Regions from separate parts of the Shewanella amazonensis SB2B genome, predicted to be linked through region 1. Evidence: predicted binding sites of a transcription regulator. Region 1 holds the regulator's gene; the other holds the start of a gene.
What was found. Region 1 encodes LexA, which represses DNA repair genes until DNA is damaged. Its sites were predicted from a motif close to TACTGTATNNNNATACAGTA; they were not measured.
Positions count from the first base shown of each region.

Region 2: a site for LexA is predicted at 1,608-1,627, ahead of recN (DNA repair protein RecN). Genes of this name have one in related genera too.

Region 1 is NC_008700.1:4,111,793-4,115,219, forward strand. It holds gene plsB (glycerol-3-phosphate 1-O-acyltransferase PlsB) at 1-1,653, opposite strand, end outside; gene lexA (transcriptional repressor LexA) at 1,805-2,428, shown strand; gene SAMA_RS18110 (cell division inhibitor SulA) at 2,425-2,931, shown strand; gene coxB (cytochrome c oxidase subunit II) at 3,320-3,427, shown strand, end outside.
Region 2 is NC_008700.1:1,240,909-1,244,335, reverse strand. It holds gene SAMA_RS05360 (LysR family transcriptional regulator) at 1-467, opposite strand, end outside; gene SAMA_RS05355 (AEC family transporter) at 602-1,549, shown strand; gene recN (DNA repair protein RecN) at 1,659-3,323, shown strand.

The DNA of each region.
Region 1 (3,427 bases):
CTGGCGCTCCAGCTGGTTGCGCTCCAGCGCATTTTGCTCCGAGGCCAGCAATACCATGCTGGAGAGCGTAACAGAACTGGCGGCTGCGGCATCATTGATACGGGTCATCACCCGATTGGCCAGTGCATTCACCACCGGGGTCAGCCAGGAAGGTTTTTGTTCGGGATCTTCACCCACTTCCTCGCGCCAATTGGGAACTTTTTCGGTCAAAAAGTTCTGCAGGGTGATGGGCTGGCCAAAATTCACATAGCCACGGCCAAAATTACCCAGTTTGCGTATGGCACCAAATACCTGCCACACGGATTCCTTTTCTTTTTTCTTGCCCGACAGCTCTTTGTGATAAGTAGCCACTTCCATCACATGGTCGTAACCCAAATACACAGGCACCAGAGTCACTGGTCGCTCAATGCCACGGATAACCGAAGACAAGGTCATGGCCAGCATGCCGGTTTTAGGCGCCAGCAGACGACCGGTACGGGAGCGGCCACCTTCGGTGAAGTACTCCACCGAATACCCCTTTGCGAACAGCTGATCCAGATATTCACGGAATACTGCGGTGTAGAGCTTGTTGCCGTTGAAGCTGCGGCGGATAAAGAAGGCGCCGCCACGGCGGAACATGGGGCCTGCTGGCCAGAAATTCAGGTTAATCCCGGCCGCAATGTGGGGCGGCACCATGCCTTCGTAATAAAGGATGTAAGACAGCAACAAATAATCCATGTGCGAGCGGTGGCAAGGCACATACACAATCTCATGACCGTCGTGGTGCAACTGGCGAATTTGCTCGGCACCCTTGATACTGATGCCCTTATAGAGCTTGTTCCACAGCCAGGTGAGGAAGCGCTCGGCGATACGTACCAGGCTGTCGGAGTAGTCGGCAGCAATCTCATCCAAATATTGAATGGCAGTTTCACGGGCCTTTTCTTCTGAGATTTTCTTACTGGAGGCCTCTTCAGCAATGGCTTTTTTCAGGTTGTCAGATTTCAGCAGGGCATGGAACATGGCTTGACGATTGGGCAACACAGGTCCGGTCATCACCTTACGCTGACGGCGGAAATGGACTCTCGCGACCCGGGCAAGCTTGTGGGCAATGCGCTTATCGGTGCCATGTTCATCGGCCATATGACGAAGTGACACAGCACGGGAAAACTGCACAAAGTTATGACGACCCAGGAACAAAATCATCAAACACTTACGCAGCCAGGTCGGATCTTCCCGTTCGAGTACTGCCGCACGCATGGTGTCATCCTCTTTACCCGGGGTACGTCCCCAGTAAAGACTCACAGGCACCAGCTGTATATCGAGTTCTTGCTGCTGACGGTGCAGGGCCAGTAATTGCTGGAAGGTCTGCAAAAAAGGCTCATTACTGTCACGCTTTCCAAACAGCGGCTTTCGGCCTTCCAGACACACGACCCTAGGGGTCTTGATCCCATCAATTTCCAGCATCTGATAGGGGCTGGGTAATCCAAGCTTGCCAGTTATCTCATGGAGCGCAGCGATATCGCTCACAGACTCGGTTTTCATGACGTAAACCAAGGGGCGGGAGGGATCGAGATTCAAATCGGCGAAGGGATCCTGAGGTACCACTATGGTGTGTACCAACTGCTTTTGGATCCACCGCAAGGACTTAAACCAAAAAGACTCGTGTGCTGACATTCTGATATTGGGAACCTGGCTTCAATCAATAGCGCAATAGAATATCAGACAGCCGCAGCCATTAGCCAATAATCTGAAAAATGGTTAATACTTGCGCTGATTAAAATACTGTATATACTGACAGTAACTGTATAGAAAAACAGGAATGACCATGAGACCGCTCACGCCTCGCCAGGCCGAGATCCTGGACCTAATCAAACGCAACATCGCCGAAACCGGCATGCCCCCAACGCGGGCAGAAATTGCATCCAGACTCGGCTTTAAAAGTGCTAATGCCGCCGAGGAGCATCTTAAAGCGCTCGCCAAAAAGGGCTGCATTGAGATTATGCCCGGCACCTCGCGAGGTATCAGGCTGGCGGGTGATGAGTTGGAAGATCAGCCAGACCCGGGTTTGCCCTTGATAGGTCAGGTGGCTGCCGGTGAACCCATTCTCGCCCAAGAGCATGTTGAGCAGTATTATCAGGTCGATCCTGCCATGTTCCGCCCCCATGCCGATTTTCTGCTGCGGGTTCGCGGCGACAGTATGAAAGACATAGGTATTCTCGACGGCGACCTGCTGGCGGTGCACAAGATGAACCAGGCCCGTAATGGCCAGGTGGTGGTTGCCAGGGTGGAAGACGATGTCACGGTAAAACGCTTCGAGAAGCAAGGCAATGTGGTGTACCTACACGCAGAGAACGAGGCATTCGCTCCTATCAGAGTGGATCTTGCCAACCAGAGTCTCACCATCGAGGGCTTGGCTGTGGGCGTTATCCGTAATGGAGACTGGCTATGAACAAGCTGATTGGTAACGCACCCCGTCATCCAGGTTTATGGACAGATTCCGCAGCCAAAGACGTTTGCCCCACATCGCAGGTGATTACCCAAAGCACTCAATCCCAAGGTCGCCAAGAGATGCAACAGCTCGCCCCAGAGCTTGCACGCCTGAGTCTTGAGGGGCGCTGGATAGTGCTTATCAGCCCACCCAATATCGGGCTTAAATCTACGCTGGCCCAGGCGGGTGTGCGCATGGACCGTGTGCTGCTGGTGCATGCCAAAGACGAAGTGGAAACCCTTTGGGCGATGGAGAAAGCGCTAACCAACGGTACCTCAAGTGCCGTGCTGTGTTGGACCAACGAACTGGATCCCAGAGATAAACGCAGATTGGCACTGGTAGCCAAAAATGCCGTGGCACTGGGTGTTATTTTTGAAAATGTAAATGCTCACTCACATGCCAGCGCTTTTGCTGTCAGACCCGAGTTAAGCCATACCCTTCGCGGTGCATCACCGCTGCACTGATCACCTCTTCATCCCTTTAAGCCCCTTTATCGGGGCTTTTTTTCGATAATTTTTTCAGATAATTAGAAAATAAAGTGATCTTGATCAATATTTAAACTGCAAGTAATGTAGTTCAGGTTAACAACGATTTGTTTGTTATATCCGGGCGATTATGTCGTCGCAGTATCTGAGGCTTGCGCCATGGATATTGTGTATTTGACCGATATATTCAGCTGTAGGTGCAAGTGTGGTGAACAAGGCTGTAATTCATTAAATAAGATACCAACCGCCAACGCACTTTGAAGTCATCGTTGCTTTTTGTGGGAACCGAAGAGTTTGCATAGAGCAGAGACTTACTGTGTGGCTCTTCTTTGTAGTTGCTTGATGCAATTGACAGAGGAGATGTCTTGTGAAGCAATGGTTGTATTGTTTCGCGGCGGCTTTATTGGCCCCGCCCATCTTTGCGGCTGACATGCCGCTCAACATGACACAAGGTGTTACTGAGATAAGTGGCAAG
Region 2 (3,427 bases), 1.4 Mb from region 1:
ATCCAGGACGAGTCCGGCTGAATACCGCCCACGATGGCGATATCTATGCCCTTGTCGATAAGGTCGACTACCTCGTTTTTTTGGGTGATATGCAGCCTGATCCCCGGATATTCCCGCCGAAACTCGTTAATGGTTTTCATAAAAATCATCGAGATGATAGAGATGGGGGCGGCAATACGCAGCGTGCCTTCCAGCGGGTCTTCGCCATCACCATAAAGGGCGTCCACGGCGCTCACCAGAGACTTGTAACGCTCGTAAAGCGCCATACCCTCTTCGGTGAGGCGAATTTTGCGGGTGCTTCGCATCAACAGCTGACGGCCTCGGTTTTCTTCCAGGCGGGATAATTTACGACTGACAGTCGCCACCGGCATCGAAAGGCGGTCGGCCACGGCAGACAGGCTACCGGCGTCCACCAGCTGCACAAAGAGGTAAATCAATTCAAGTTCGCTGCCCGGATGCTCTCTCATGCCGTTTCCCGCCGTTAATCATGGATATGCCTGCGACCAAGGACCAATGGTCAGCTCGCATCATGATATGCTAATTTGCCTGCCGAGCCCCACTGCAAAGGGGGAAATTGTGATCTGCCGAGGCCCCAGCTGAGATGTTCAACCTCCTCATTCCGCTGCTCGCTGTTGTTGCCGTGATGATTGCGGGCGCTGCCAGCTCCAGACTCCTTCCGGGCTGGTTAGAACGCTTTCTCAACCAATACGTGTACTACCTTGCATTTCCGGCCATCCTGTATGTGAGCTTGGCCAAAACGCCCATTGAACAAATTCTCAACCCCGGATTTGTGCTGGGTTATCTGCTTGCCATGGTGGTGACCTATGTATTGGTGCAGCTATGGTCACTGAAGCATGAACAGGGACAACCCCGTCCGGCGAGTCTGCGTGCCCTCTCGGCCACCTTCGGCAACACAGCCTTTATCGGTATTCCCGTGCTGGCGATGCTGTTTCCGGATAATCCGCAGGCGCTGATGGCTGCCGCGCTGGCAAGCCTTTTATCCGTCTTGATGTTTGCCGTTACCGTGGTGCAATTAAGACTTGCCAGCCAACCACTGACTGGCATTGCTCGATTAAGCCTGGCGCTGCGGGTTGTGAGCAGGAACCCTGTGGTCATCGGCTGCGCTCTCGGGGTACTGGCGTCGGCGATGCAGTTTTCACTGCCCCCGATACTGGAACCCCTGGTGACATGGATAGGTAAAAGTTCCAGCCCCTGCGCGCTTTTTGCCATCGGCATAGCGCTGGCCCGTTCCATGCGAGAGCCTGAACACAGTCGAGTGGGCGTGCCCTTCTGGCACGTGAATCTGGCGAAACTGGCTTTGCAGCCGCTCCTGGTATGGCTACTCTTCAGTTGGTTTGGGGTGGACACGCAGCTGACCGTGATGGGGGTACTGCTTTCCGCCATGCCCACTGCCGCCAGCGTTTATCTGCTGGCCTATCAGGATAAAACCCTGGAAAAACAAATCGCCCGGGGCATAGTGGCAGGCACGCTGCTGACGCTTTTCAGTCTGCCGCTGCTGACGATGGGGTTAAACCTGATAACCCAGTAACCAAAAAATTTTTCACGTCGGGCCTCTGGGATAATTTACTGTACAAAAAATCAGTATATACTGTGTATCAATACAGTACTTTGATTGCTAATCACACAGGATTGCCGTCATGCTTTGTCAGCTCAGCATCAATAACTTTGCCATTGTTCGCTTTCTGGAATTGGACTTCCGTCCGGGTATGACCAGTATTACCGGTGAAACCGGTGCCGGTAAGTCTATCGCCATCGATGCCCTGGGGCTGTGCCTGGGTAACCGCGCCGACGCCGGTGCCGTGCGCCCCGGAGCCAGCAAAACCGAGGTCAGCGCCCGTTTCTCTCTGGATGATGTGCCACTGGCCCGGCGCTGGCTGGAGGACAACGATCTCGAGCTGGACGACGAATGTATTCTCAGGCGTACCATCACTTCCGATGGCCGTTCACGGGCCTACATCAATGGCAATCCTGTCCCCCTCTCTCAGCTCAAATCCCTCGGGCAATATCTGGTGGGGATCCACGGCCAGCATGCACACCACGCTCTCTTAAAAAACGAACACCAACTGACGCTGCTGGATAGCTATGCCAATCACCGCATGCTGCAGGAGTCGGTCGCCAGCGCCTATCAGCGCTGTCGTCAGATCGAAGCCGAATTAAGGCAGCTTGAGCAAAGCCAGCAGGAACGCATCGCCCGCAAACAGCTGCTGCAGTATCAGGTTGAAGAATTGGACGAATTCGCCCTGATGGAAGGAGAGTTTGAACAAATCGAGGCCGAACACAAACGCCTCGCCAATGGCACCGCACTGATTGAAGATTGTCAGCACACCTTGTCGCTGCTCAGTGAATCCGACGAAGGCAATATTGAGTCGCTGTTAAACCGAGCCTTATCCCTGGCCGCAACCCTGGAGTCGCTTGACCCTACCCTGGCCCCCATTGGGAATATGCTCAATGACGCCCTTATTCAGGTGCAGGAAAGCAGCAGCGAACTTGGCCGTTACCTGTCCAATCTGGAGCTGGACCCGGAACATTTTGCCTATCTCGAAGAGCGACTCTCCAAAGCCATGACCCTGGCACGAAAACACCATGTTGCCGCCGATAAACTGGCTGCGCATCATCAGGAGCTTGCCAGGGAACTGGCCGGATTGGATTCCGATGAGGCGCAGCTGGATGAACTGAAGCAACAGGTGCAAACCAGCAGGGAGGCTTATCTCAGTCACGCGCAGAAGCTCAGTCAAAGCCGTCTTCGCTATGCCAAAGAACTGGATAAGCAGGTCACCGCCTCCATTCAGGAGCTCAACATGCCAAAAGGTAAGTTCACCATCGAGGTGAACTTCAACGACAAGGTGATGAGTGCAAACGGCAGTGACAGTGTGGAGTTTTTGGTTACCACCAACCCAGGCCAGCCCCTGTCGCCATTGGCCAAGGTTGCCTCGGGCGGTGAACTGAGCCGCATTGGACTGGGTATTCAGGTGATCACCGCGAAAAAGGTCTCGACACCCACACTGATTTTTGACGAAGTGGATGTGGGGATTTCCGGCCCAACTGCGGCCGTGGTTGGCCGTATGCTCCGTGCCCTCGGTGAGGCAACTCAGGTGTTTTGTGTCACCCACTTGCCCCAGGTTGCCGGTAATGGCCATCAACATATGTTTGTGAACAAATCCACTAAGGGTGGACAAACAGAAACCTCGATGAAGCCACTGGACAAAGACGCCCGGATACAGGAACTGGCTCGCTTGCTGGGCGGCGATACCATTACCGAAAATACTCTCGCCAATGCCCGCGAGCTGCTGCAAGGAACGTAAGCCAGGCTTTCCAACAAAATATTCAATTAATCAATTGGATAGACCTTAATCTCACCATAGTGTCACGCCCGGATGACAGCGCGTTATCCGGGCAGATGCACTGC